Regions from separate parts of the Streptomyces sp. NBC_01267 genome, predicted to be linked through region 2. Evidence: riboswitches for the same ligand, from Rfam matches in the RefSeq annotation. Region 2 holds a riboswitch; each other region holds the start of a gene.
What was found. A riboswitch is a leader RNA that binds a small molecule or an ion and turns the genes downstream of it on or off. The one in region 2 is predicted to bind cyclic di-AMP.

Region 1: it holds a riboswitch for cyclic di-AMP, as region 2 does, so the genes downstream of both, OG709_RS27665 (M23 family metallopeptidase) here and OG709_RS33500 (transglycosylase SLT domain-containing protein) in region 2, are expected to answer to the same signal.
Region 3: it holds a riboswitch for cyclic di-AMP, as region 2 does, so the genes downstream of both, OG709_RS13735 (transglycosylase family protein) here and OG709_RS33500 (transglycosylase SLT domain-containing protein) in region 2, are expected to answer to the same signal.
Region 4: it holds a riboswitch for cyclic di-AMP, as region 2 does, so the genes downstream of both, OG709_RS19310 (M23 family metallopeptidase) here and OG709_RS33500 (transglycosylase SLT domain-containing protein) in region 2, are expected to answer to the same signal.

The regions. Positions count from the first base shown of each region.
Region 1 covers NZ_CP108455.1:6,057,638-6,064,816, reverse strand. Annotated here, with positions in the region: gene OG709_RS27680 (bifunctional acetate--CoA ligase family protein/GNAT family N-acetyltransferase) at 1-370, opposite strand, end outside; gene OG709_RS27675 (HPr family phosphocarrier protein) at 500-781, shown strand; gene OG709_RS27670 (GntR family transcriptional regulator) at 1,071-1,748, opposite strand; gene OG709_RS27665 (M23 family metallopeptidase) at 1,933-2,733, opposite strand; cyclic di-AMP (ydaO/yuaA leader) riboswitch at 2,747-2,905, opposite strand; gene OG709_RS27660 (M16 family metallopeptidase) at 3,215-4,582, opposite strand; gene OG709_RS27655 (M16 family metallopeptidase) at 4,603-5,952, opposite strand; gene OG709_RS27650 (DNA gyrase/topoisomerase IV subunit A) at 6,133-7,179, shown strand, end outside.
Region 2 covers NZ_CP108455.1:7,519,137-7,526,315, reverse strand. Annotated here, with positions in the region: gene OG709_RS33520 (DUF6895 family protein) at 1-711, shown strand, start outside; gene OG709_RS33515 (serine hydrolase domain-containing protein) at 708-1,766, shown strand; gene OG709_RS33510 (glycosyl hydrolase family 18 protein) at 1,820-2,743, opposite strand; gene OG709_RS33505 (hypothetical protein) at 3,261-3,449, shown strand; gene OG709_RS33500 (transglycosylase SLT domain-containing protein) at 3,509-4,300, opposite strand; cyclic di-AMP (ydaO/yuaA leader) riboswitch at 4,304-4,469, opposite strand; gene OG709_RS33495 (purine-cytosine permease family protein) at 5,305-6,768, opposite strand; gene OG709_RS33490 (TetR/AcrR family transcriptional regulator) at 6,836-7,179, shown strand, end outside.
Region 3 covers NZ_CP108455.1:3,014,037-3,021,215, forward strand. Annotated here, with positions in the region: gene OG709_RS13715 (Ppx/GppA phosphatase family protein) at 1-869, opposite strand, end outside; gene OG709_RS13720 (DUF501 domain-containing protein) at 1,030-1,563, opposite strand; gene OG709_RS13725 (FtsB family cell division protein) at 1,687-2,163, opposite strand; gene eno (phosphopyruvate hydratase) at 2,243-3,532, opposite strand; gene OG709_RS13735 (transglycosylase family protein) at 3,770-4,522, opposite strand; cyclic di-AMP (ydaO/yuaA leader) riboswitch at 4,526-4,713, opposite strand; gene OG709_RS13740 (LysM peptidoglycan-binding domain-containing protein) at 4,969-5,871, opposite strand; gene OG709_RS13745 (cytochrome P450 family protein) at 6,066-7,179, opposite strand, start outside.
Region 4 covers NZ_CP108455.1:4,187,991-4,195,169, forward strand. Annotated here, with positions in the region: gene OG709_RS19285 (DEAD/DEAH box helicase) at 1-1,380, shown strand, start outside; tRNA gene OG709_RS19290 (tRNA-Lys) at 1,590-1,662, shown strand; gene OG709_RS19295 (hypothetical protein) at 2,062-2,343, shown strand; tRNA gene OG709_RS19300 (tRNA-Met) at 2,743-2,816, shown strand; gene OG709_RS19305 (PP2C family protein-serine/threonine phosphatase) at 2,986-4,134, shown strand; cyclic di-AMP (ydaO/yuaA leader) riboswitch at 4,350-4,491, shown strand; gene OG709_RS19310 (M23 family metallopeptidase) at 4,503-5,573, shown strand; gene OG709_RS19315 (aldo/keto reductase) at 5,717-6,661, shown strand; gene OG709_RS19320 (PrsW family glutamic-type intramembrane protease) at 6,711-7,179, opposite strand, start outside.

The sequences.
Region 1 (7,179 bases), 1.5 Mb from region 2:
CGGAGGCCACACCGCGCCCCTGGTGCGCGTCCTGGACGAGGAAGGCGACCTCCGCCTCGTCCTCGCCGATCCTGTCGTAGCGGACGGTCGCGATGAACTCCCCGCCGACGGTGGCCGCCAGACCTACCCGGTCGACGTAGTCGTGATGGGTGAAGCGGTGGACGTCCTTGGCGGACAGCCTGGGGTAGGGGGCGAAGAAGCGGTAGTACTTCGACTCGGGCGAGACCTGTTCGTAGAAGCTGACCAGCCGCTCGGCGTCCTCGGTGGTGATGGGCCTGATCCGGGCCGTACCGCCGTCGCGCAGCACCACGTCCGCTTCCCAGTGGGCCGGGTACTCCTGGTGCGGGCTCTGCTCCAGCGGGGGCTGCATGGGGAAAGCGTACGGGTCGCGGCGGTACCGCGAGCGGTGCAGTCTGGGATCCGGCACGGCCCCCGGCACGCCGCGCACCCCGTGCAAGAATGGTCTAGACAACCGTCAGAGAACTCGAAGGGCAACACCATGGCTGAGCGCCGCGTCAAGGTCGGTTGGGCCGAGGGTCTGCACGCCCGTCCGGCCTCCATCTTCGTCCGTGCCACGACGGCTTCCGGAGTCCCGGTGACGATCGCCAGGCCCGACACCAGCCCCGTCAACGCCGCGTCGATGCTCGCGGTTCTCGGCCTGGGCGCCGAAGGTGGCGAGGAGATCGTGCTGTCCTCGGACGTCGACGGTGCCGAGGCGGCACTCGACCGGCTGGCCAAACTGGTCGCCGAAGGACTCGACGAACTGCCCGAGACCGTCTGAGACGTGTGCCGCTCCGCCCGGCCGGTTCGTTCCGGACACCGGAGTCGGGCGTTCCGAGAAACCGCAGTGTCCCGAATTCGGGCGCTGCGGTTCTGCTTTTCCTGCCCTTCGCGCTTTCCCTGGGCTTCGTACTCTTCCTGCGCTTCGCGCTCTCCTGCTCTTCGCACTCTCCCTGTCATTCCGTCTTTCCGGCGCGGTCAATTGCCGGGGACCGGTCGAGGGCACGCAGAAGACCGGCTGCGGGAATACAACTATTTCCGTATGCCGCTCTTTTTCTACGGCACGCTCGTTAATCCGGGATGCCCGAAACGTTTACGGCATGTTGCGAAGTCCTCACACGCCCCCGCTTGCGGAGCCGGTGCGCCGCCGTCGCCCGGTCCGCGTGCGCCGTGGTCAGTGACCGGGCCCGCTCGGCGTCACCACGGGCCACCGCGTCCACGATCGCGCCGTGCTCGGCCCAGGAATCGACGGGCCGGACCGGCTGATCGACGGTGTACATCCAGGCGGTCTTCTGCCTCAGCTGAGTCAGCAGGGTGGTCAGCGCCGCACTCCCGGACGCCTGCGCGAGCGTTTCGTGGAACCAGCCGCCGAGTGAGCGCAGATCCTCACCCTGCCCCCGACGGGCCCGTTCCTGCCCCAGGCCGACCAAGCCCCGCAGGACTTTCAGATGGGCCTCGGTCCGGTGCCGGGCGGCGCGTGCCGCGCCCATCGACTCCAGCAGCATCCGCATCTCCAGCAGGTCGGCGGCCTCCTGCTCGCTCGGCTCGGCGACCCAGGCGCCGGCGTGGCGGCGGGTGACCACGAAGCCCTCGGACTCCAGGGTGCGCAGGGCTTCGCGCACCGGGACGCGCGAGACCCCGTAGCGGCGCGCGAGCACCTCCTCGGTCAGCCGGGTGCCGCGTTCCAGGACCCCCGAGATGATGTCGTCGCGAATTGCCGTGCATACCGAATGCGCGGGAATGCGCATGGCCGAACCTCCGCCTGATCCCCCGCGAAATCGCGGTCGATCCATACCTGTGCGGCGACTCTATGACAGTGCACGTGAATTTCCGAAGGCCACCGGTAAATGATGACTGTCTTTTGGCCATAAAAAGCGGTGGCCCCGGCGCGCATCTGCGCCGGGGCCACCGGGGGACGGGGGTGTGCGTGGGTCAGACGTTGACGCCGTGTGAACGCAGGTACGCGACCGGGTCGATGTCGGAACCGTAGTCGGGGCTCGTACGCGCCTCGAAGTGGAGGTGCGGGCCGGTGACGTTGCCGGTGGCGCCGGAGAGCGCGATCTGCTGGTCCGAGGTGACGGACTGGCCGACCGAGACGCCGATGGACGAGAGGTGGCCGTACTGGGTGTACGTACCGTCGTTCATCTTGATGACGACGTTGTTGCCGTACGCGCCGCCCCAGCCCGCCTCGACGACGGTGCCCGCGCCCACGGCGTGCACCGGGGTGCCGCTCGCCGCGTGGAAGTCGATGCCGGTGTGACTGCCGGAGGACCAGAGATTGCCGCCGGTCCGGTAACCGGTGGAGACGTACGAGCCGGTCACGGGGGCCACATAGGCATTGAGGCGCTTGCGCTCCGCGTCGCGGGCCGCACGCTCCCGGCCGGCCTTCGCCTTCGCGGCTGCCTCGGCCCGCGCCTTGGCCTTCGCTTCCGCCTTCGCCTTGGCGACCGCCTTGGCCCTGGCCTCCGCCTTCGCCGCGGCCTGCTCGGCCTCGTACTGCTGCGCGACGGCCTGGGCGGCGATCCGGTCGGCGACGGAATCGCCGACAAGGATGGTCCGTTCCAGGCTGACTTCCTGCGCGGAGGGAGCCTTGACGTCGTCGGCCATCGCCGGGGACGCGAGAGTGCCGATGACACCCGCGGTGGCGAGGGTGGCCACACCGGCCACGGTCGCAGTCCTGCGGGTCAGACGGTTCGGGGCACGGTGCTTACCGGCAGGGCGGGTGAACGCCATGAAGTGGCTGGTCCTTTCCTTCCTTCTCGCCTACCGGGTTAGCTGACGGGTTCGGAGCAGGAAGGTCTCCTACGGGCCGGCTCCACGCGGAGCGGCCCGATTCACCCCAGGGACTGCGTGGGTCCCCGGCTCCCCAGGCTCGCGCCTGACGGGGACTCGGCGATCGCTGTTCGGCGCCGCGATCGCGGCTTACGTCCGACGAACAGCGAGTGAGACGCTAAACGGTGGTTGTCGGTTGAACCAAACAGATGGGCAGTTTTGTCGGTCATGCCACAGGAAATACAGGCAACCTTGCGAATAAACCGGACATCGCGTGCGCACATCGGACACAGAAGTGGGTGCGTAAGAGACACCGGAAACCGGTGCGCAGCGGACACCGGAAGCGGGTGCCCGGCGGACACGGAACAGGACTCCGGCGGCAGCCGAGCCGCCGGAGTCCTGTCCGTCCTTCACTCCCCCGCGCCCGCGGGGCAGCCGGGGGTCAGCCCGCGACCACCGTCACCTCGCCGATGCCCAGCGCCCTGACCGGCTCCGCGATCTGCGCGGCGTCACCCACCAGCACCGTCACCAGGCGGTCGTCGGGGAAGGCGCTGACGACCGCCGCGGTCGCCTCGACCGTGCCCGTCGCCGCGAGACGCGCGTACAGCTGCGCCTGGAAGTCGTCCGGCAGGTGCTGCTCGACCTGGTCCGCGAGGGTGCCCGCGACCGCGTCGGCCGTCTCGTACTTCAGCGGGGCGACGCCCACCAGGTTCTGCACGGCCACGTCCCGCTCGGCGTCGGTGAGACCACCGGCGGCCAGGGTCCGCAGCACCTTCCAGAGGTCGTCGAGCGCGGGCCCGGTCGACTCCGTGTCCACCGAACCGCTGATGGCGAGCATCGCCGCGCCGGTCCCGTCCGGCGCGGAGCGGAGCACCTGGCTGAAGGCGCGCACCCCGTAGGTGTAGCCCTTCTCCTCACGCAGCACCCGGTCCAGCCGGGACGTGAGGGTGCCGCCCAGGCAGTACGTACCGAGAACCTGCGCGGGCCAGACGCGGTCGTGCCGGTCGGCGCCGATGCGGCCGATGAGCAGCTGCGTCTGGACGGCCCCGGGACGGTCCACGATGACCACCCGGCCCGTGTCGTCCGCGGTGATGGGCGCCACCGGCCGGGGCGTGCCCGCGCTGCCCTTCCAGTCGCCGAGGGTGTCGGCGAGCAGGCCGTCCAGGTCGGTGCCGGTGAGGTCACCGACGATCACCGCGGTGGCCGTCGCGGGCCGGACGTACGCCTCGTAGAAGGAGCGGACGCCCGCCGCGTCGATGCGCGCCACCGTCTCCTCGGTGCCCTGCCGCGGGCGTGACATGCGCGCGGTGGCGGGGAACAGCTCCTTGGAGAGCTGCTTGGCCGCGCGGCGGGCCGGGTTGGCCAGCTCGTGCGGGATCTCGTCGAGGCGGTTGCCCACGAGCCGTTCGATCTCGCTCTCCGCGAAGGCGGGCGCGCGCAGCGCGTCGGCGAGCAGGCCGACCGCCTTGGGCAGCCGGGAGACCGGGACCTCCAGGGAGATCCGGACACCGGGGTGGTCGGCGTGCGCGTCGAGGGTGGCACCGCAGCGCTCCAGCTCCGCGGCGAACTCCTCGGCGGTGTGCTTGTCGGTGCCCTCGGAGAAGGCCCGCGCCATGATCGTGGCGATGCCGTCGAGCCCTTCCGGCTCGGCGTCCAGCGGGGCGTCGAGGCTGATCTCGACGGCCACCACCTGCTGTCCGGGGCGGTGGCAGCGCAGCACGGTCAGGCCGTTGGGGAGCGTGGACCGCTCGGGGGCCGGGAAGGCCCAGGGCCTGGCGGTACCCGCCTGCGGCTGCGGGTGGAAGGTCATGCTCACGGTTGCGGCGTCGGTCACAGGTCCGCCTCGTCAGTCCGGGTGTTGTCGTCGGTCTCGTCCGCCGTGACGGGCTCGTACACGAGCACGGCGCGGTTGTCGGGGCGCAGCCGCGCCTTCGCGACCTCCTGCACCTCTTCTGCCGTGATGTCCAGCACCCGCTGCACGGCGCTCAGCGCGAGCTGCGGGTCGCCGAACAGCACGGCGTACCTGCACAGTTCGTCGGCGCGGCCGGCGACCGTACCCAGCCGGTCCAGCCATTCGCGCTCCAGCTGGGCCTGCGCGCGCTCCATCTCCTCGGCCGTGGGGCCGTCGGCGGCGAAGCGGGCCAGCTCCTCGTCCACCGCGGACTCGATCTGCGGGACCTCGACCCCGCCCGACGTCTTGACGTCCAGCCAGCCGAGCGAGGGCGCACCGGCCAGCCGCAGCAGGCCGAAGCCCGCGGCGACCGCTGTCCGGTCCCGCCGGACCAGGCGGTTGTGCAGCAGCGACGACTCGCCGCCGCCCAGGATGGTCAGCGCGATGTCGGCCGCGTCGCACGCGCGCGTGCCGTCCTCCGGGAGCCGGTAGGCGGCCATCAGCGCACGCGAGGGGACCTCCTCGTGGACCTCTTCGCGCACCTCGGCGCCGAGGGTGTCGGGGAGGCCGCCGTCGCGCGGCGGCTGCTTGCCGTCGTGGGACGGGATGGTGCCGAAGTACTTCTCGACCCAGGCCAGCGTCTGCTCGGGGTCGATGTCACCGACGACCGACAGGACCGCGTTGTTGGGCGCGTAGTTCTTACGGAAGAAGTCCCGTGCGTCCTCCAGCGTCGCGGCGTCCAGGTCGGCCATCGACCCGATCGGCGTGTGGTGGTACGGGTGACCCTCGGGGTACGAGAGGGCGGTCAGCTTCTCGAACGCCGTGCCGTACGGCACGTTGTCGTAGCGCTGGCGCCGCTCGTTCTTGACGACGTCCCGCTGGTTCTCCATGGACTCCTCGTCGAGCGCGGCGAGCAGCGAGCCCATCCGGTCCGCCTCCAGCCAGAGAGCGAGCTCCAGTTGGTGCGTGGGCATCGTCTCGAAGTAGTTGGTGCGCTCGAAGCTGGTGGTGCCGTTGAGCGATCCTCCGGCCCCCTGTACCAGCTCGAAGTGACCGTTGCCCTCGACCTGTCCGGAGCCCTGGAACATCAGGTGCTCGAAGAGGTGGGCGAGTCCGGTACGCCCCTTGACCTCGTGCCGTGAACCGACGTCGTACCAGAGGCAGACCGCCGCCACCGGGGTCAGGTGGTCCTCGGAGAGCACCACCCGCAGGCCGTTGGCCAGCCGGTGCTCGGTCGCTGTCAGGCCGCCGGAAGCGGCCTCGGCTGTGGCCGTGTGACCCATGGGCATGTACGTCCCTTCGCTCGCGTGTGTTGACCGCGTTGAATGCTGTCCTGCCACTGTATGCAAGCGCGCTGACACCTGGCAGCCACCCGGGCGTCCCCGGGTCGCGGTCGGTGTTGTCGGTGGGACAGTCCACAATGGTCGGCATCAGTACCGGACCAGGCACGTGAAGGAGCCGCAGCAGCGATGGCCCGCCGCAGCACGAAGACCCCGCCGCCGGAGGACTTCGAGGAGAAGATTCTCGACATCGACGTCGTCGATGAAATGGAGAACTCCTACCTGGAGTACGCGTACTCGGTGATCTACTCACGGGCCCTGCCGGACGCCCGTGACGGCATGAAGCCCGTCCACCGCCGCATCGTCTACCAGATGAGCGAGATGGGGCTGCGCCCCGACCGCAGCTATGTGAAGTGCGCCCGTGTCGTCGGCGAGGTCATGGGCAAGCTGCACCCGCACGGCGACGCCTCCATCTACGACGCCCTGGTGCGGATGTCGCAGCCCTTCTCGATGCGGCTCCCGCTGGTCGACGGTCACGGCAACTTCGGCTCCCTCGGCAACGACGACCCGCCCGCCGCCATGCGGTACACCGAGTGCCGGATGGCTGACGCCACGTCACTGATGACGGAGTCGACCGACGAGAACACCGTCGATTTCCAGCCGAACTACGACGGCCAGGAGCGCGAGCCCGTCGTACTCCCCGCCGCCTATCCGAACCTGCTGGTCAACGGCGCGTCCGGGATCGCGGTCGGGATGGCGACGAACATGCCGCCGCACAATCTGGGCGAGGTCATCGCCGCGGCCCGGCATCTGATCAAGCACCCCGGTGCGGATCTCGACTCGCTGATGCGTTTCGTGCCCGGACCCGACCTGCCGACCGGCGGCCGGATCGTGGGGCTCGACGGCATCAAGGACGCCTACGCGTCGGGCCGCGGCACCTTCAAGATCCGCGCCACGACGACGATCCAGGACGTCACCCCGCGCCGCAAGGGCATCGTCGTCACCGAACTGCCCTTCGCGGTCGGCCCGGAGAAGGTCCGCGCCAAGATCAAGGACCTGGTGGCTTCGAAGAAGCTCCAGGGCATCGCCGACCTGAAGGACCTCACCGACCGTGCGCACGGTCTGCGGCTGGTCATCGAGGTGAAGAACGGCTTCGTACCGGAAGCCGTTCTGGAACAGCTCTACAAGCTCACCCCGATGGAGGAGTCCTTCGGGATCAACAACGTCGCGCTGGTG
Region 2 (7,179 bases):
ACCAGCCTGCTCGACTTCGCATGGCGCGACCTCCTGGACGGCGGCAACGTGCTGGCCGGCCTCCAGTTCGACGAGCCCCTCTCGCCCGTGCCGCTGGAGATCTACGCGTGCTTCCACGAACTGGGATACCGGCACCCCGAGGTCGACAGCGGGATCGCCCTGTCCCGGCGCACCGAGAGCTGGCGGGCCCTGGAAATGCTGCCCAACCGACGGCTCGGGGTGCTCAACGCCGAACGCAAGCTCGGACTCCCGCCGAGCAGTGACTTCGGCCGGGCACTGGCCGACAGCTGGCTGGGCAGGACCCCCGAGCCGTGGACCGTGCAGCTGCACATCGCGTACGACATCACGCACACCGTCTTCCACCTCACGAACTGGGGCGAGTCGCCGGAAGGCATCCCGCCCGCCGTCGCCGACTACCTGGCGCTGTACCTGCCCGCCTGGCTGGAGGACTGGGCCGAACTCAGGCACTGGGACCTGCTCGGTGAACTGCTCGTCGTGGACGCCTGTCTGCCCCGTCCCACACTCGACGGCGAGTTGTGGGAACAGTACGCCGCGGCCCAGGCACCGGACGGAGCGATGCCGGTCCAGCAGGCCATGCCGGAGGGCGACCGCGCCGAGGTGTTCGACTTCGTGCACCATCCGACGCTGGTCGCGGCCTTCGCGTCCGCCATGGCCACTTCCCGGGCCCTGTCGGCCGGGACCGCCGCGTGAGCGACGACGACACCGCACTGCGTGAACGTCTGGAGCACGCGCTGACGGAGGTCCGAGCCCCGGATGTCGTCCTCGCCGTCACCCGGAACCGTCGCCGGACCGTCGTCAGCGGCGGCACCACCCCCGCTCCCGTGCTGCCGCGTGCGTCTCTGCGTTACGAACTCGGCTCGCTGTCCAAGACGTTCACCGGGTTGCTCCTCGCCGAACTGGACCGCTGCGGTGAACTGTCCGTCGACGACGCCGTCGCCGACCACCTGCCGCTGCCGCCCCGACTCCCCCGGTACGCGCGCCGCATCACCCTGCGGCACCTCGCCACCCACACCTCCGGACTGCCCCGCGTGCCCCGCGACATGATCGCCGGGGCGGTCCTGCGGCCGTACGCGAACGGCTACGCGCACTACGACACCGGCCGGCTGCTGCACGCCTTCGCCCGGACCCGCACCCGGCACGCCCCCGGCAGCCGCTGGCACTACTCCAACTTCGGTCTGGCGCTGCTCGGTTCGGCCCTGGAGCACGCCACCGGCACGCGATACGCCGCCCTGCTGGCGGACCGGGTGCTGGAGCCGCTGCGGCTGACCGGTGCCACCACGGACCCCGGCAGTGGTGACGGTGACGATTCCGCCTTCGGCGAGGCAACGGGCCATCGGAGCGACGGCCGCACCCCGCTGCCGCGTTCCGTGATGACCGGCTTCGCCCCGGCCGGAGCCGTCCGTGCCACCCCGGCGGATCTGCTCACGTACGCCGAGGCGCATCTGTACCCCGCTTCGACCCCGCTGGACGGTGCGCTGCGGAAGGTCCAGATCCCCCTGCTGCGGCGGGGGCCGGGGCACCGCCACACCCACACGCTCACCTGGTTCCGGCATCCGGCCCCGGGCGGCCCGATGTTCTTCCACGCCGGGGCCAGCTTCGGACAGCAGGTGTTCGCGGGGTACCACCCCGCTTCGGGCACCGGCATCGCCGGGACGGCGACCCGGCACGACCGCGCGTGCCGGATCGTCAAGACCGCGTACGCCCTGCTGTACGAACTGGGCTCCGTCACCCCGGCCGACGGCTGAGCCGCCTCTCCTTCCGGACGCCTCCGCCCGGCCGGGGCAATCGGCTCAGGCAGTCACCCGTTCATGGCCGAAGACATGTTCGCGGCCCACTCCCAGGGGGCAGCTGTCCCGCCCGGGTCGGAATTGAAGTACTCCCATCCCGCTACGCCGCCGAAGTCCCTGTACTCCTTGGAGAGTTGGGAGACGGTCGATGTGAGCGTGTCCATGGGGACGTATCCGCTGCCGCAGTTGGCCGGGTTGGTCAGGGTGCCCGCCACCACCTTCGAGGCCGGGACGACCCCGTGTCCGACGATGCCCTCGTAGCCCGCGGGGCTGTCCAGCGATCCCCAGCCGCAGTAGAACTGCGCGTTGAACCAGCTGATGGACGATCCCTTGTCCCGGTAGAGGGCGTCGTAACCGAACCCGGAGAGGTTCCCTCCCCCGTTCAGGGCCGTGGCGACGGGCGCCAGAGTGACGAGGAAGCCGTCACCGAAGTCGCTGTGCAACTGGTCGATGACCCGTTCGACGCCGGCCAGGGACATGCCCTCTTCGACATCGAGGTCCAGACCGTCCAGGTGGTGGGTGGACACGACGTTCTTGAGCTTCGGGTAGTAGGTGTCGAAGTCGCTGTCCAGCCGCTGGAAGCTGCCCACCGCGGCGCCACCCACCATGCCCAGTACGTGAACGCCCTTGCTCTGCACCGCCGCCAGATCGCTCCACATCTGGTCGAACTTGGCGTCGTCGGGTGAGTTGTCGTTGAGCGTGACGCTGCCGTCACCGTTGAGGTGGACGGCGCCGACGATCACGTCCGTGACACCCGTGTCGTGGTCGGTCAGTTCCTTGGGAGAGACGTACGAGCCGTTGTCGAACTGGGTCTGGTAGTAGACGACCACGCGGTGATCCGCCGCGGCCTGCGCCGATGCTGCCGTCGCCAGGGGGCCCGCCAAAGCGACGGCCACCGCCAATGACAACGTTGTCGACAATCTCCTCAAGCGCATGACCCGTCTCCTTGTGTGGGGGGAAAGTGCCATGAAAGCGTGTTTCGGCCCGGCTCACAAGCCCGCCCGGTCTCCCACGCCGTGACCGGAGTTGACGTCCGGTTCCGGCCATCTCCCGCATGTGCCGCCGGTCCCACGGCCGGCGGAGCTACCCTGCCGGCATGCCATCCGGGCAGGGCGGATTCACGATCCGCGGCAACCGTCAGTACGTAGAAGAGTCCCTGGTCATCGAGGCAGGCCTCGCCAGAGCCCTCGACGAGCACCCGGACGAGCCCCAGGGCGACACCCTTCGCGTGCAGGTCCAGCCGCTGCTCGATGCGGCAGATCGACTGTCCGCACGTGAAGGGCCGTACGCAGCCCGGGAGTTGCTGCTCCGCGAGGTACGGCAGTACACGCGCTGGCTGCGCGCGGTCGACCTCGACCTCGCGGGCAGCGGCGCTGGGCGCGGTGCGGCGCCGCCGTACCGAACGGCGCCGGTCCCGCGCGGAGGCGGGCTGGGACCGGGTCAGGACGCTGCGTGGTACGGGTCGTCCTCGATCTCCACCGGCACGTGCTGCTGCGCCATCTGGAGCTCGGCGTACCGCGCGACCCCGCGGCGGAACGCCGCCTCTGGGACGACCTCACGCAGTTCTATCTGCACTACATGCCGTTCGTCCCCGCGCAGGTGGTGTCTCCCGGAGTTCCTTCCGGACCACCGACGCCGTAAGCCCCGGCCGGTGTGGTCACACTTCCGGCCGGGGCTGCGCTGCGGGTGGAGCGGGTCGATCAGTACGGGCCGTTCACGTTGTCGATCGAGCCGTACGTGGCGGCGGCGTAGTTGCACGCGGCCGTGATGTTGGCGACCGGGTCGTAGCTGTCCATCGACGTGCCGGCCACGTGGTACGTCTGGAACGTCGGAGCGATGACCTGGAGCAGACCCTTCGACGGGGTTCCGGCCACGGCGTTGGAGTCCCAGTTGTTGATGGCCTGCGGGTTGCCCGAGGACTCACGCATCACGTTGCGGTAGATGCCGTCGTAGGTGCCCGGGATGTTGTGCGCGCTCATGATGTCCAGCGACTGCTTGATCCAGCCGTCCAGGTTGTTGGCGTACGTCTTCGTGGTGGCCGGGGTCGCGGTGGTCGCACCGGTCGACGCGTTCCGGGCGTCGGCCTGGGTGGCGCTGTGACCCGCGGTGGATCCGGCCGTCGCCTCCGACGCGGCCTTCTCGCCGAGCGTCAGCTTGAGGCCGGGGAGAATCAGCGAGGGGTTGCCGCCGACGGCCTCACGGTTGTCCTGGTACAGCTTCTTCCAGCCGCCGCCCACGGAGTGGGCCTGTGCGATCTTGGAAAGGGAGTCGCCCGAGACCACGGTGTAGGTCGCGGAGCTTCCCTTCTGAGTGGCGCCGGTCGCTGCCGGAGCAGATTCGGCGGCGACATGCTGTGCCGACGGCGTCGCCGCCGAGGCGCTGGTCGCGGCCACCAGCGGGATCGCCAGTGCGGCGCTGCCGGTGCCCACCGCGATGAGGCGTCGGGCGAGGCGGCTGTTCATGGGACGACGGTTCTTACCCAGTACGGGCATGACGAATTTCCTCTCCGTCGCCTACGAGGTGAGCTGTCGGGTTCGGGCTGGAGATGCCCGGCCGCACGTGGAGTGCGACTTAACCCCAAGCCGGTCCGTGTTCCGGATCGGCGTCTTACCTGGGTTCCCCGCTCCTGCCATAGGTGAGTGGGTTGGGTTTTCCGGACAGCGGCAGGATTCGGCGGTCCGTCCGGATCGAACGAGAACGTAAGCGAGAAGGCCGAGACAAAACAAGTCCCGAATACGGAGCGCTATGGCATGTCTGAATCCGGGCGGAATGGATTCGCATTCCCTCCCTAGATCAAACAGCTCAACTTTCCTTCCCTGCGGGGGAGGTGGCCGCGAGGGCCTGATCGGCGGTCCGCCGACGCCGTGACGCAGATCATGACCGCGCGGAAATCATCGCCTCAATCAACCGCCACAAAGTGCAACAAACCATCATAGAACCGCAGATGCCACCCCTAGTAACAAACCAGACAAATGCCCCATAAGCATTCAGGGAGTCGAAGGCCTCTCGCCACCCATGAGGGCGGATCTGCGCGATTGCGCACCCCTGCCCCACCGGCACCCGACCGACACCCGACCGGACCCGACCTCACCGATACGGTCGAATTGACCGCGCGAGCCTCGTTCCTGACTACCTGTCGCGTCGCAACTCCCGCCCCGTACACACTTCAAAAGACAGAGAGGCGGCCCCGTATGAGACAGAGAGACGGCTCCGCATTCCCGTGTGCGGGGCGGAATTCCACCGCCGAGACCGCGAGTTCCGCACCGACCGGCCAATGGGCCTCTCATAGGTTCTGCCGTCATTCGATCGGGAGTCAGGAACGGTTTCCGCACTTCGCCTTATCGGGCAAGTGATCAAATGCGAAGCCGATCCCCTTGCGATGCCGCTCGCGAATTGGAACCCAGGCCGGTGATCCGGCCGCTGCCGAGTGCGTCCGCCCGCAGTCGACGGCCACCACCGTCGCGGCCCTCTGCCGCACCCCGGCCGTCCGGCGGGCTCAGGCCTGTGGACTCGCACCGAGGCCACTGCGGGCGCGCCGTACGAGGGTCACGTAGACGGCCGAGGCCACGGCGATGCCGACCGGCAGGGCGAGGTCCACCCCGCCCAGGGCTCGGGCGAGCGGGCCCGTGTACAGGGTGTTCACGCTGAGGGCAGCCGCGGCCGTGCCCGTCGTGAGCGCCAGGGCGCCGGCCCGGTTGACGCCTCCGGTGAACCAGAAGGGGCTGCCCGGACTCTCGTCGGTCAGTGCGGGACCGTCGTAGCGGTTGCGGCGCAGCAGGATGTCCATGGCGTAGACGGCCATGCTGGGACCGAGCAGGACGACGGTGAGCTGGAGGACGTTGCTGACGGTGTCCAGGAAGTTGGACACCAGCAGCGCGTAGAGGGTCAGCGCGACGCCGAGGACTCCATCGGCGATGACGCTGAGGGAACGACGGACGCGCAGGCCCACGGCCTGGAGAGCCAGCCCGGAGCTGTAGGCGGTCATGGCGTTGATGGAGATCGTGCCGAGCACCAAGGCCAGCAGGAAGAACGGGGTGAACCAGTGGGGCAGGATCGTCTCCAGCGCGCTCCGCGGATCGGTCATGTCGACCGTGGTCGCGGCGAACGCACCCAGTGAGCAGACGACGACGCCGGGCAGGAATCCGCCGAGCGCGGTCCAGCCCACGATCGCCTTCGGGGATGTCGTACGGGGCAGGTAGCGGGAGAAGTCGGCGCTGTTGGTGTACGAGAGCGGGCCCGAGGCGATGAGGGTGACACCACCGGCGAGGGCCGCCCACAGCGCGCCGCCGGTCAGCGGCTTCGCGGGTTGGTAGCCGAAGTCGGCGTGCCCGAGCACGCTGAAGGCCACGACGGCGAAGGCGGCACCGAGGACGACGGTGATCGGGAGGTACAGCTTCACGATCATGGCGTGCCCGTAGACGCTGATGGTCAGGGTGAGCGCGGCGATGATCACCACGACGACGATCTTGACCCCCGTGTTCGGCGTGATCCCGGCCTTCTCGACGAGCGAGAAGGCTGCCAGCGCGGCGGCGGCCAGATTGAGGGCGATGTAGCAGATACAGATCATCCAGCCGACCACCGCGATGTTCACCCGGTTGCCGCGTACCCCGAACATCGCCCGCATGATCACCTCGCTCGGCGTGCCCGAGGCCGGGCCCGAGACGGCGAGCAGGCCGACCGGCACCCAGAACAGATTGCCCACGACGATCACGGCGAGCGCCTGCCCCAGGCTCAGGCCCAGCAGGATCAGCGCGCCGCCGACCACCAGGCTCAGATAGTTGACGTTCGCCGCCGCCCAGACGGCGAACAGGTCCCGGGCGCGGCCGTGGCGTTCCCGGTCGGGAATGTGGTCGATGCCGTGCACCTCGATGCGGCCCGCCCGGTCCGACGGCGCCGGTATGCCGTCTGCACCCGGCGTGCCGTGGACGGTCGGGGGCGGGTCGGGGATCGTGGACGCCATGGAGCCCTCCGGGTTCGGTCGTACCGCCTGCTTGCTTATTGGTCGCATACTCAATAGCGTTGCGGTCATGTCGTCAAGCGTTCAGCGCAAGCGAATTCGGAAATCTCCAGCCGCCCGACGTGCGGAAATCGTCGACGCAGCCGCCGCCATCGCCCTGACCGAAGGGTTGGAGTGCATCACTCTGCGGCGGATCGGCGAGGAACTCGACGTGCGGCCGGGGTTGATCAGCCACTACTTCCCGTCGGCCGAGGGCCTCGTGGCCGAGGCGTTCGGCAGCGCGGCGAGCGCGGAACTCGACGCCCTCCTGCCGGCCGAAAGACCCGCCGGCACCGTTACGCAGCACCTCGCGCGGTTCTTCGCACACGCGACGGGAGAGGCGTACGACGACATCAGCCGGCTCTGGATCAACGC
Region 3 (7,179 bases), 4.5 Mb from region 2:
ACCACTTCCGAGGCCCCCGTGCGCTGCATGACGGCGTGCAGGATCATCGCCCCCGCCACGATCACGTCGACCCGCCCGGGATGCATCACGGGGATCGCCGCGCGCTCCTCGTGGGTCGCCGAGAGCAGCGAACCGGCGACCTCGGCGACCTGCCCGGCGGTGATCCGCGAGTGGTGGATCGCCGAGGAGTCGTACGTGTCGAGGCCCAGCGCGATGGCGGCGATCGTGGTCACCGATCCGGCGAGGCCGACGAGCGTACGGTCGCCCGTCAGCGGGACGGTCTCCGCGGCCAGGTCGAGCGCGTCGGCGATGTCGGCGCGGACCGCGGTGATCTCCCCGAGGGTCGGCGGGTCGTGCCGGACGTGACGTTCGGTCAGCCGTACGCAGCCGATGTCCACCGACCGGGCGGCACTGACGTGTTCACCACCGACGACGAACTCGGTCGAGCCGCCCCCGATGTCCACCACCAGGTACTCCCCGCCCTGCCCTGTCAGCTCCTTGGTGGCCCCGGTGAAGGAGAACTCGGCCTCCTGGTCACCGGTGATCACCTCGGGCTCGACACCGAGGATGTCCAGCACCCCGCTCACGAAGGCGTCGCGGTTCTCGGCGTCCCGGGAGGCGGAGGTGGCGACGAAGCGGAGATGCTTCGCCCCGTGGGCCTTGATGGCCTCGGCGTACTCCTTGCAGGCGGCGAAGGTCCGCTCCAGCGCCTCGGGCGCGAGGCGCCCGGTCCGGTCGACGTCCTGACCGAGCCGGACGATGGTCATCCGCCGGTCGAGATCGACGAGTTCACCGGTGGCGGGGTCGGCGTCGGCGATGAGCAGACGGATCGAGTTGGTACCGCAGTCGATGGCGGCAACGCGAGTCATGAGTACTCCTGCATCTGGCCCCTCCGGCAATTGAGGAGCACGAGTCCGGGGCCGGCGCCCCTTTCAAGCCCCTCCGGCGACCGAGGAGCGGGGCCCCGATTCAAGCCCCTCCGGCGATTGAGGAGCGGGGGCCCGGGGGCGGAGCCCCCGAACGAAACGCTCAGCCCTCGCCCGGCCCGCCGCACGGCGACACGCACGGCCCCTTGCGCCACCACTCCGGCAGCATCGCGATCGCCTCGTCCCCGAGCGGGTTCACGCCCGGCCCGGCGGCCAGCGAGTGCCCGACGAGCACGTGCAGACACTTCACCCGGTCCGGCATGCCGCCCGCGCTGGGGAAGCCCTCCAGGACCTCGATCGCGTCACGCCGTGCAATGTAGTCCTCGTGCGCCGCCCGGTACGCGGCGGCCAGTTCGGGGTCCGTACCGAGCCGCTCGGTCATCTCCTTCATGACCCCGTTCGCCTCCAGCGTGCCGATCGCGGAAGCCGCACGCGGGCACGTCAGGTAGTACGTCGTCGGGAACGGAGTGCCGTCCTCCAGACGCGGGGCGGTCTCGACGACGTCCGGGTTGCCGCACGGGCAGCGGTGCGCGATGGCGCGCAGCCCGCGGGGCGGGCGGCCGAGCTGCTCCTTGAACGCGGCGATGTCCGCGTCGGTGGGCTCGGTGCGGTCGGTCTGCGGAGGGGGCGTTTCCATGCCTGCCTTGGATCTGAGTGGCTGTCACTCGTGGGTCGTGAACCGAACGGTCATGAACGGATCGGTCATGAACGGATCGGCCAGGAACTCATCGGTCGGTATCTGAATCTGATCGGTCGTGCACTAGTGCGTCTTGTCGTGGTCGGCGCTGTCCACGCCGTCCCACAGGTTCGCGTACCAGGGCCGGTCGGCCGCCCCCTGCTTCTCGGGGCGCTGCGTGCGGGAGTCGGGGTCGACGACGATGTAGCTCGTCTCCCCCGGCCGCACGTAGTGCAGTTGCTCGCGGGCCAGCCGCTCCACGTACGCGTCGTCCTGGAGCCGGGCCTTCTCGTCCCGCAGCTCCTCCACCCTGGCCTTCGCGTCATGCACCTGACGTCGCTGGTCGGCGATGTCGTTGCGCTGCGACACGTACTGCCGCATCGGATACGCCAGGGCCACCACCAGCGTGCAGAGCACCATCAGCAGGACCGCCGCCCGGCCGGTGAGCCGGGGCCTGCGCGCCTGGCGCTTCGACTGGGAGCGGTAGACGCGGGCCGCGGTCTGCTCGCCGAGTGCCTTCAGTCTGGTCGCGGTGGAGAACCGGTCCCGGTTCCCTGCCATGCCGCCTCCCCGTGTACGCACGTCCGTCCCCGGACACGGTACGGGACCGGGTGCGAGGACGGACGGAGGCGGGAGCGGATCAGCTGGAGCGGAAGCGCGGGAATGCCGAACGGCCCGCGTACACCGCGGCGTCGTCCAGGATCTCCTCGATGCGCAGGAGCTGGTTGTACTTGGCGACGCGCTCGGAGCGGGCCGGGGCGCCGGTCTTGATCTGGCCGCAGTTGGTGGCGACGGCCAGGTCGGCGATGGTGACGTCCTCGGTCTCGCCGGAGCGGTGGGACATCATGCACTTGAAGCCGTTGCGCTGGGCCAGCTCGACGGCGTCCAGGGTCTCGGTCAGCGAACCGATCTGGTTGACCTTGACGAGCAGGGCGTTGGCCGAGTTCTCCTCGATGCCACGGGCCAGGCGCTCCGGGTTGGTGACGAAGAGGTCGTCGCCGACGATCTGGATCTTGGAGCCCAGCTTCTCGGTGAGGACGTTCCAGCCGGCCCAGTCGTCCTCGAAGAGCGGGTCCTCGATGGAGACCAGCGGGTACGAGGCGACGAGCTCCTCGTAGTACTCGGTCATCTCGGCGGCCGAGCGGGACTTGCCCTCGAACTCGTACGTGCCGTCCTTGTAGAACTCGGAGGCGGCGACGTCCAGCGCGAGCGCGATGTCCTTGCCCGGGGCGTAACCGGCTTCCTTGATGGCCTCGAGGATGAGGTCGAGGGCGGCGCGGTTCGACTCCAGGTTCGGCGCGAAGCCGCCCTCGTCACCGAGGCCGGTCGACAGACCCTTGGTCTTCAGGACCTTCTTGAGGGTGTGGTAGACCTCGGCGCCCCAGCGCAGGGCCTCGGAGAAGGACTCCGCACCGATCGGGGCGATCATGAATTCCTGGATGTCCACGTTGGAGTCGGCGTGCGACCCACCGTTCAGGATGTTCATCATCGGAACGGGCAGCAGGTGCGCGTTCGGGCCGCCCAGGTAGCGGAAGAGCGGGAGGTCCGAGGCCTCGGAGGCGGCGTGCGCCACGGCGAGCGAGACGCCGAGGATGGCGTTGGCGCCGAGCGAGCCCTTGTTCTCGGTGGCGTCCAGGTCGAACATCGCCTGGTCGATCAGCCGCTGCTCGGTGGCGTCGTAGCCGACGAGCTCCGGGCCGATCTGCTCGATGACGGCGAGGACGGCCTTCTCGACGCCCTTGCCCTGGTAACGGTTCGGGTCACCGTCGCGAAGCTCGATGGCCTCGAACGCACCGGTGGAAGCACCGGACGGAACTGCAGCACGACCCGTGCTGCCGTCGTCGAGGCCGACCTCGACCTCGACCGTGGGGTTACCTCGGGAGTCCAGGATTTCCCGGGCTACGACGACGTCGATCGACGGCACTAGCATCTCCTTCTGGGATGTGACGCTATGGGCGCAGGGTCTCTTTGGCCTTGCGACAAGAGCCTAACCGCCCAGGGCACCGCCACCGGCAGGGCGCCCGGCCCCTGGGACGAAAAAGGGCCCAAAAGCTCGTATTACGGTACGGAAGTCAGTGAAGTACTGACCAGTAGCCAAAAGACCCCGACCCGGCGCGTACGGGGGAGTCGCGCCGGGCCGGGGCGTTCAGGGGAGGAGAGCCGGGGATCAGCTCAGGTGAAGCTGCTGACCCGGGTAGATCAGGTCGGCGTCCTTCACGATGTTCTTGTTCAGGTCGTACAGCTTCTGCCAGCCACCGGGGGTGTGCGCGGCGGCGGCGATCTCGCTGAGGGTGTCGCCGGCCTTGACCTTGTACTCGCCGTCGCCCTTCTGGATCACGACCGGGGCGGCGTGGCGGGGAGCGGCGTGGCGGGGGGCGGCCTGCTTCGGGGCAGCCTGCTTCGGGGCGGCCTTCGTGGTGGTGCGGGCCTCGCCGCGCGAAGCGGTCTGCTGCTCGCCGCGGCTGCTCTGCTGGCTGGTGCTGGAGCTGGCGCTGGAGCTGCCCGAGTGGCTCGACGTGGAGGTGTTGACGCCCGGGTCGACACCGTCGTTGCTCAGGTTTCCGGCACCGGCGCAGGACCAGGCACCCGGGCCCTGGATGGCGAGAAGCTTCTCGGCCACGGCGATCTGCTGGTCCTTGGTGGCCAGGTCGGCACGCGGGGCGTACTGCGTACCACCGGCGGCGGCCCAGCTGGAGGCGGAGAACTGGAGCCCACCGTAGTAACCGTTGCCCGTGTTGATGGACCAGTTACCGCCGGACTCGCACTGCGCGACGGCGTCCCACGTGGAGACGGAAGCGGCGGAGGCCGAGGTCGCGCCCAGCAGCGGCACGGCTACGGCCGCACCGGCGACACCGGCGAGCGTGGCGATGCGGACGGCCTTGGAGGGGCGACGGTGCTTGGACTTGCTGGAAAACAGCATGGGGACTCTCCTCACCGACGCCTACGAGGTGAGCTGTCGGGTTCGGGCCAATGAGTTGCCCGGCTGCGCGACCTAGCGCACAGCTTCACCCCAAGCCGGTTCCAGTTCGTACCGTTCGCTGACTCACGAACGGACGGCCGGCCCCGGCGCTTACCTGGGTCCCCCGCTCCTGCCTACGGCGCTTTACGCGTCGACTGTTTCCCCTCGACCGATGGCAGGATTCGGCGTGGCGATCGAAGAGGCCCGCGGTGCGAGCGGTCTGACAAAAACACAGGACTCTCCGATATTCAAAGATGACCATGAAGGGCGGAACGCCCTGGTTTACAACCCCCCGCATCCTGTTTTCGCAGGTGAGGGGCGGCGCACGCCGGGCGGACAGTCTGGACATTCAGCAAGTCGAACGAGAGCCATGTCTCACTCGAACGAAGCGGACATAGCCCCGCGAACTACCCTTGTTTTTGGTCGAGATCAAGGCTCTGGCCAGGAACGATGTGGTCCGGGTCGGCGCCGACCGTCCGCTGGTTCGCCTCATAGAGTGCGGGCCATCCGCCGGGCAGATCGTGCGCTTCCGCGATCGCCCAGAGGTTGTCACCCTCGCGGACGGTGTAAGTGCCGTCCGTACGGGCGGTATCGCGAGCCGGACCGGCGGAGCGCGAGGCGTGGCGGCCGGAATCGTCACGGCCGACACCCGCACCGTCCTGCGCCTCACCGCCACGGTGCCTGCCCGCCGTTCCCCCCTGACCGGATCCCGTGGCACCCTCAGGCGCCGACGTGGAGCCGGAAGGTGAGCCGGAGTCAGAGCCGGAGGGGTTCGCAGAGTCGGACGGTCCAGAAGAATGGGACTTACTTGATGAACCGGACTTATTTGATGAACCGGGTGAAGTGGGTGAAGCGGGCGAACTGGGCGATGCGGCCGAAGCGGAGCCCTTCGATCGCGGCGCCGAGGCCGAGGACTTCGGTGCGGGCGTAGCCGGATCCGAAGCGGAATCGGTCGCCGAGGGCGTGGGGCTCGCGGTGTCCGGAGCGCCCGGATCCACGGACGGGGTCGCGGTGTCACTCTCCGTCAGGCCCGAGATGTCCGCGCAGCTGGCCCAGGGCTTCGAACCCTCGGCCGCGAGGACCTTCTGCGCCACGGCTATCTGCTGGGCCCGGCTGGCGAGGTCGGGGCGGGCCGCGTACTGCGTGCCGCCGTACTGGTCCCAGGTCTTCTGCGAGAACTGGAGCCCGCCGTAGGCCCCGTTGCCGAGGTCGGCGCTCCAGAGGCCGCCGCTCTCGCAGAGCGCGACCCGGTCCCAGGTGGAGGCGTCGGCGGCGTGCGCCCCGGTCGCGGCCAGCAGTGGAAGGGCCATGGCGGAGCCCGTGACTCCTGCCGCTACGACAAGAGCTGGAGCCTGACGGGGGCGGCGGTGCCGACCGTTCCCGGTGCGCATGCGGTGGCCTTCCGTGTGACGGATGAGTCGAGGGGTGAACGTAGCCGTACTCGAACGTCAGTCACAAGTCGATGCAGCGCAGATCACGTGAATGTCACATCCTTGACGGTGCGTCACTTCTGGCTGGGGCCGAACTCCACCGGAAGGGTGCGCAGTCCGCGCATGATGAGCCCGCCGCGCCACCGCAAATCGCCAGGTTCCCCCGCAAGTCGCAGGTCCGGCAGCCGCCGCAACAAGGTGGCCAGCGCGGTCTGTGCCTCCAGTCTGGCCAGGGGGGCGCCCAGGCAGTAGTGGATGCCGTGGCCGTACCCGAGGTGCTGGTTGTCGATGCGGGAGAGGTCGAGGGTGTCGGGCTCGGAGAAGCGCTCGGGGTCCCGGTCCGCGGCGGCCAGGACGACGAGCACCGGATCGCCCTCCGCGATCGTCTGCCCGCCCAGTTCCAACTCCTCGGTGGCGTACCGCCAGGTGGCCAGCTCGACCGGGCCGTCGTAGCGCAGAAGTTCCTCGACCCCGGTGGCCAGCAGCTCCGTCTCGCCCGCGGCCAGGGACGCCTGGAGCCGTGCGCGCTGGTCCGGGTTGCGCAGCAGGGCGTACACGCCGTTCCCGATGAGGTTGACGGTTGTCTCGAACCCGGCGAAGAGCAGGATGAACGCCATCGCCGCCGCCTCGTTCTCCGTCAGGTGCTCACCGTGGTCGCTCGCCCGGATCAGCCCCGAGATGAGGTCGTCGCCCAGGTCCTCCCTCTTACGGTGGATGAGTTCGGCCAGGTAGTTCCGCATCTTCTTGACGGCCCGTCCGACCCCGCCGCGCGGGCCGCCGCCGTGCCGGATCATCATTCCCGCCCAGTCCCGGAAGTCGTCCTGGTCCTCGCGCGGGACGCCGAGCAGATCACAGATGGCGTAGATGGGGAGCGGGAAGGCGAACTCATGGATGAGGTCCGCCTCCCCCTTCTCTCCCTCCCCCTTCTCCGCATCCGCCTTTTCCAGGAAGGCGTCGATCAGCTGGTCCGTCAGTTCCTGCACGCGGGGCGCGAAGAGCGCCACGGTGCGCGGGGTGAAGGCCTTCGAGACGAGGCGTCGCAGCCGGGTGTGGTCCGGCGGGTCGATGTTCAGCAGATGCGTCATCAGGTCCGCCTTGCGCTCCCCCGGGATGCCGGTCTTGCCCTTCGCGTGCGGGGACTCGGCGTGGTGCGCGGGGTTCTTCGACAGCCGGGGTTCGGCGAGGGCG
Region 4 (7,179 bases), 3.3 Mb from region 2:
GCGCCGGTCACGGCCGCGATCGCCGCCCGCAAGGGCCGCACGATCATCTTCGTCCGTACGCAGCTGGGCGCCGACCGTATCGCCGAGCAGCTCGTCGAGTCGGGCGTCAAGGCCGACGCCCTGCACGGCGGCATGACGCAGGGTGCCCGTACGCGCGTCCTGGAAGACTTCAAGAAGGGCTACGTCAACGCCCTCGTCGCCACCGACGTGGCCGCCCGCGGTATCCACGTCGACGGCATCGACCTGGTCCTGAACGTGGACCCGGCCGGTGACCACAAGGACTACCTGCACCGTTCGGGCCGTACCGCCCGTGCCGGCAAGTCCGGCGTCGTCGTGTCGCTGTCGCTGCCGCACCAGCGCCGTCAGATCTTCCGGCTGATGGAGGACGCGGGCGTCGACGCCGCGCGCCACATCGTCCAGGGGGCCGGGGTCTTCGAGCCCGAGGTCGCCGAGATCACCGGCGCCCGTTCGCTGACCGAGGTCCAGGCCGACTCCGCGAACAACGCCGCCAAGCAGGCGGAGCGCGAGGCCAAGGAGCTCACCCGCGAGCTGGAGCGCATCCAGCGCCGTGCCACGGAGCTGCGCGAGGAGGCCGACCGCCTGGTGGCGCGCGCGGCCCGTGAGCGTGGCGAGGACCCCGAGGCCGCTGTCGCCGAGCTGGCGGCTGCCACCGAGGCCGAGCTGGCCGCGGCGGCCGTACCGGCGCAGCCGAGGGCGGAGCAGCGCGAGGAGCGTCGCGACGACCGCGGCAGCTTCGGACGCCGTGACGACCGGGGCGGCGACCGTGGTGGATACCGCGGCGGCGACCGTGGTGGTGACCGCGGTGGCTTCCAGCGCCGTGACGACCGTGGTGGTGACCGTGGTGGTTTCCAGCGTCGTGACGACCGTCCGTCGGGTGACCGTGGTGGTTTCCGTCGTGATGACCGTCCGTCGGGTGGTTTCCGTGGTGGCGAGCGTCGTGACAACGACCGTCCGTCCGGTGACCGTGGTGGTTTCCAGCGTCGTGACGACCGTCCGTCGGGTGACCGTGGTGGTTTCCGTCGTGATGACCGTCCGTCGGGTGGTTTCCGTGGTGGCGAGCGTCGTGACAACGACCGTCCGTCCGGTGACCGTGGTGGTTTCCAGCGTCGTGACGACCGTCCGTCCGGTGACCGTGGTGGCTTCCAGCGCCGCGACGACCGCCCCACCGGCGGACACCGTGGCAGCGACCGTCCGTTCAACCGTGACCGCCGTGACGACCGGCCGACCGGCGGCTTCCGCTCCGGTGGCGCCGACCGTCCGACCGGCCGCCGTGACGACCACCGCACGACGGGTACGGGTACCGGCACCGGTTCCTTCGGCCGCCGTGACGACAAGCCCCGCTGGAAGCGCAACAGCTGACACCGGGCCAGGTGTGAACCTGTGACCTGCTGAAGCGGGCCCGTCCTCCCCGGACGGGCCCGTTTCCGTTTCCGTCCCCGTACGACGCCCCGGTGTCCGCCCGCTGATCCGGCCGTACGATGACCGGGGCCACCGCCGACGGGCCCGGGAACGGATACCCGATCGGCTGCCCGCCTCGCTCCCGCTATGCTCGTGGGGTGCGCAAGCACGGACCGTTAGCTCAATTGGCAGAGCAGTGGACTTTTAATCCATTGGTTGTGGGTTCGAGTCCCACACGGTCTACCGGCTGCATCACCTTCGGAACCCTCGTTGACCAGCGTCAACGGGGGTTCCGTCGTTTCCGGGACCTGCTCGGCGGTGCAATCCGTGTACGTACACAGCCGTGCCGACCGAACCTGAAGGCGGCTTCAGGCTGCTTCAGGCCGGCTTCAGGATGGTTCCGGCACGGTGGAACCCATCGGCACCCGCCGGGCCGGAAGGCTCACGGGACTTGAGCCTTTCAAGTGGCCCTCTTGACCTCCCGTTTACGCTGAGCCCAATCGTGGTCACAGCCTGGAACCGGTCGGTTGCCGTCGATGACGGGCGGCCGGGTGCAGGACGAAGGCCTCATGAGTCCGGGGCTTTCGGGACGGGCTCGGAGCCCCGGTGCCGCCGGAATCCAACTGATCGCCAGGAGAAGTCATGAGCATCGCAACGTGTACCCAGACGGAGAACAGCGAACTGTCGGAGAACGCAGGGCAGTTCGAGCTGCACGCCGTGTCGATCGCCCCCGAGGTGATAGCGAATCTCGCCGAGGTGAGGGTGCCGACCCCGCGGTCCGTCCTCCTCGGCTGGGTGGAGGTGCCTCCCGGCGACCCCCGTGGGGCGACCGGTCACGCCCTCTATCTCACTCCGGCCGGCTATGCCTACCGGGTCACGACCTACCTCGGTGGCCGTCGCGCCAACGGTGCGAACGCCGGCTGAGACCGGCCACACGGGGGACGGGTCTCGGATGCCGATCATCCGGTGCGGTACCCGCGCCGGGGCCAACTCCCGGGCCGGCCGCAGCCGGACGGTCTCCAGGTCCTCGCAGTCGCCGTCGGGGCGCTCGGCGATGTGCACCCGGTACAGCTACAGCTCGGCGCGCTGCTCGTTGTCGACCGCGACACCGATCCGGTCGAGGAGGTGGCGCAGCACGGCACGGCCGGAAGGGCGGCCGATCAGGGTGGACCGCTCGCGGCGGAAGCGCGCGGGCAGCGCCGTCGCCCTCCTCGCCCCGGACGACGCGGCCCGGATCCCTGGCGATGTCCCGTCCCGGTGGGGAAGCGGCGCCGGTAAATGGTTCGAGGCGCCCCGCGCATGCCGTAGAGTTGTATCTACCGACGCGGGGTGGAGCAGCTCGGTAGCTCGCTGGGCTCATAACCCAGAGGTCGCAGGTTCAAATCCTGTCCCCGCTACTTGTGAACGAAGGCCCGGCACATCATGTGCCGGGCCTTCGGGCGTTTCCGCCCCCGTGCTGCGCTCCCCCACTTGGCCGTGGCCGAATCGCCGACCGGCACGGCTGCGGCCAGCCTGGGAGGAGCGCGGTACCGTCCGCCGCGGTACGGACCGGGCAGGAGACCACTGGTGGGGCAGCGAGAAAGCAGGGGCAGAGCGCGCCGGTTCCTCCGGGTGCTGCCCGCCGTGCTGATCGTCGGCGGGGTGCTCTTCGATGTGCTGACCCCGCCGACCTTCACCGCCGCCCCGTTCTTCGCCGCCGCTCCGGTGATGGCCGCCCCGTTCTTCTCGTTCCGGGGCACGCTGGTGACCGGGGTGATCGCGGTCGCGGGCATCGCGGGGCTGCGCGCGACCAACGGCACCGAGACCACCGGAACATCCATCACCGAGCAGGTCACCGTCGTCACGGTGGCTGCCATCGCCCTCCTCATCAACCGGGTCATCCAGCGCAGCGGCGAGCAGCTGGCGTCGGCGCGGGTCGTCGCCGAGACCGCCCAGCGGGCTGTGCTGCCGGTGCCCTCCGAGCGGATCGGCGGGCTGCACATCGCGGCCCGGTACGAGGCGGCGCAGGCCGGGACCTTCATCGGCGGGGACCTCTTCGCCGTACAGGACACGCCGTACGGGGTCCGGCTGGTGGTGGGTGACGTCCGGGGCAAGGGACTGGGTGCGGTCGAGGCCGTGGCCGTGGTGATCGGCGCGTTCCGGGAGGCCGCCGAGCAGGAGGCCACGATCGAGGAGGTCGCCCAGCGCCTGGAGCGCGCGCTGACCCGCGAAGGGGTGCGCCGGGAGGGGCTCGACGCCTTCGAAGGGTTCACCACGGCGGCGCTCGCCGAGATCCCGCGTGGCCGGCAGGACCTGATCCGGCTGCTGAACCGGGGCCACCCCGAGCCGCTGCTGCTGTACGTGGACGGCAGCCTCGACGTACTCGCGCCGGGCGACCCCGCGCTGCCGCTGGGACTGTCGGATCTGGCGGCCTGGCCGGACCGGGCGGACGAGTCGCCGTTCCCGCCGGGGGCCACGCTGCTGATGTACACCGACGGGCTCTCCGAGGCGCGGAACACCGAGGGGGTCTTCTACGACCCGCAGGAGCGGCTGCGCGGCCGGGTCTTCCCCGGGCCCGAGGAGCTGCTGACGGCGCTGTCCGACGACGTACGGCTGCACACGGGCGGGCACTCCACGGACGACATGGCGCTGCTCGCGGTGGAGCGTCCGATGGAGGGGCAGCCGGACCGGCGGCGGATGATGGGGATCGTGCGAGCTGCCGGACACAATCCGTAGTCGGCGTACTCCACTCCGCATAACATTTGACGCACGGTCAGAATTTCGATGTTTCCTGAGGGGGGATCAAGTCACCCCGATCTGCCCGGCTCTGTCCCGGTTAACGGAGGCCAAAGCCGTTAACGATCAGTGGGAACAGCTTGGAATCCGGTACCCGCGTCTATTAACGTTCGATAACGCAGCGCGGTCGTCCCAGTCGTCGCAAGAGGCGGCACCGTGCGCACGCGCCGAATCCCGCAAGGGAACCGGGGAACCACCAATTGGGGTGAATCGGGCCGCTTCGTGAGGGGCTGCCCGTAGGAGACCTTCCTGCTCCGAACCCGTCAGCTAACCCGGTAGGCGGTAAGGAAGGAAAGGAGTGCGCCTCCGTGGCGTCCAACAACCCTGCCCCCGAAACGCTGTACTTCCCGAATGACGATGCTCTCGGGTTCGGTGGTGACGACGGCGGGACCTTCGACGAATGGAACCCCACCGAGGATTCCGTCCGGCCGGTCCGCGGCAAGCACCGGGTGGCGAAGCAGCGCAACGGTCTCGCCCGCAGCTCGACGGTTCTCGGCGTCGGCGTGATCGCGGCGGTCGGCGCGGGCGGCATGGCCAGCGCGCAGAGCAAGCCGCCGGTCTCGATATCCCTCCCCGACCTCCCGCAGTCCGTCAAGGACAAGCTCCCGGAGGCCGAGTCGCTGCCCGGCGTGGGTGCGCTGATCTCCGACCTCGGCGGCCACTCGTCGGACAACGGCGGCGACTCGTCGGACAACGGCGGTACGGCCACCGTCACCCACGCGTCGCTCGTCACCGGCAAGGGCGGCGCCGATGCCGGTGAAGCGCTCCGCGCACGCATCCTCCAGCAGGCCGAACAGCAGCAGGGCGCGGCCGAGGACGAGGCCAAGGCGGCAGCCGAGAAGGCAGCCGCGGAGAAGGCTGCGGCCGAGGCCGCGAAGAAGCAGGAAGAGGCGGACGCCAAGGAGAAGGCCGCCAAGAAGAAGGCCGAGGCGGAGGCCAAGGCCAAGGCCGAGAAGGAACGGCTCGCGAAGCTGGCCGCCAGTTACTCGCTCCCCGTCTCCTCGTACACCCTCACCTCGCGCTTCGGTGACGGCGGCTCGATGTGGTCCTCCGGTCACCACACCGGCCTCGACTTCGCGGCCCCCACCGGCACCCCGATCAAGGCTGTCCACAGCGGCACGGTCAAGTCGGCGGGCTGGGCCGGGTCGTACGGCTACCGCACGGTCATCACGCTCGACGACGGTACCGAGCTGTGGTTCTGCCACCAGTCCTCGATGTCCGTCAGTGCCGGCCAGAAGGTCAGCACCGGCGAGGTCATCGGTCGCGTCGGCGCCACCGGCAATGTCACCGGCCCGCATGTGCACCTCGAGGTCCGCCCCGGCGGCGGCGACCCGATCGACCCGATGACCTGGCTCGCGAGCAAGGGCCTGCACGCCTGACGGCACCCGCGACCCCGGCAGCCCTGGCGATACACCCCCCCGACGCCAGGGCTGCCGGCTTCGGTGTGCGGGACCCGGGTGCTGTGCACGGGCAGCGCCGTCCCGGCGGAATAGTGCGGCCCCGGCGGGCGGTTGATCAACGTATGGCTTCTCTACGTGAACTCGGCTCGTCCGGCATCCAGGTGTTCCCGCTCGCCCTCGGCGGCAATGTCTTCGGCTGGAGCGCCGACGAGGCGCAGTCCTTCGACGTGCTCGACGCCTATGCGGCGGCGGGCGGCAACTTCGTCGACACCGCGGACGCCTACTCCGCGTGGGTGCCGGGCAACGAGGGCGGCGAGTCCGAGACCATCATCGGCAACTGGCTGGCCGCGCGCGGGAACCGCTCCGAGGTCGTCGTCGCCACCAAGGTCGGTGCGCACCCGCAGTACAAGGGGCTCGCCCCCGCGAACATCAAGGCTGCGGCCGAGGAGTCGCTGCGCCGTCTGCGCACCGACCACATCGACCTCTACTACACCCACTTCGACGACCCGGCCGTCCCGGTCGAGGAGATCATCACCGCCCTCGACCAGCTGGTGAAGGACGGCAAGGTGCGCGCCATCGCCGCCTCCAACATCACGCCCGAGCGTCTCGAAGCCTCGCTGGCCTTCTCGGAGGCGGAGGGCCTGGCCCGGTACGTCGCCCTCCAGCCGCACTACAACCTGGTCTCCCGCGACACCTACGAGGGCGGGCTCCAGGACACCGCCGCCCGCCACGGCCTGGCCGCCGTGCCGTACTTCGCGCTGGCGTCCGGCTTCCTCACCGGCAAGTACCGGCCCGGTACGGAGGTCGACAGCGTGCGGGTGGAGAAGGCGGGCCAGCACCTCGGGACCGAGCGGGGGATCAAGGTCCTGGCCGCGCTGGACAAGGTCGCGGCGGCGCACGAGGCCGAGCTCGCGACCGTCGCGCTGGCCTGGCTGGCCGCGCGGCCGACCGTCGCCGCGCCGATCGCGTCGGCCCGTACGGTCGAGCAGCTGCCCGCGCTGACCGCGGTGGCCGAACTGGAGCTCACCGAGGCCGAGTTGGCGGAGCTGACGGCGGCCTCCGCCTGACTCCGGTAGTCGGCTGAGCCCGTCGGCTGCAGCCGGTCGGTGCTGCCGGTCAGCGCTGGTACGGGTGGTGGCTGCCGTAGTACGGATACGGCGGCGCCACCCGTACCCGGCCCGTCGCCCGCGCCGCGTACAGCAGCGCGGGCCCGGCTATCTCCTTGCGCTGCCAGAGGTGGTGCAGCAGCTCCTGCTCGCGTGCCTCGAAGTCCGGGCCCACCGCCCCGCGCCGGGCCCGGTGCCGCAGAAAGGCCAGGGTGGTCGCGAACGCCTCGTACTCGGACACGGCCCGGGACGCGGCCCTGGCCCGCGCCTTCGCAACGGCGGACGGCTGCGGTCGTACGTACGGGTAGTAGGGGCTCGGGGGCGATGGAGGGTGCGCGGGGTCCGCGTACGGCACCAGGCTCGGGTGGGGCGCCGGGTTCGCGTACGGCACGGGGTCCGCGTAGGGCGCCGGGCTCGGAGTGGCGTACGGGGTCGGCTGCGCGTACGGGGCCGGTTGAACGTACGAAGACGGCTGGGCG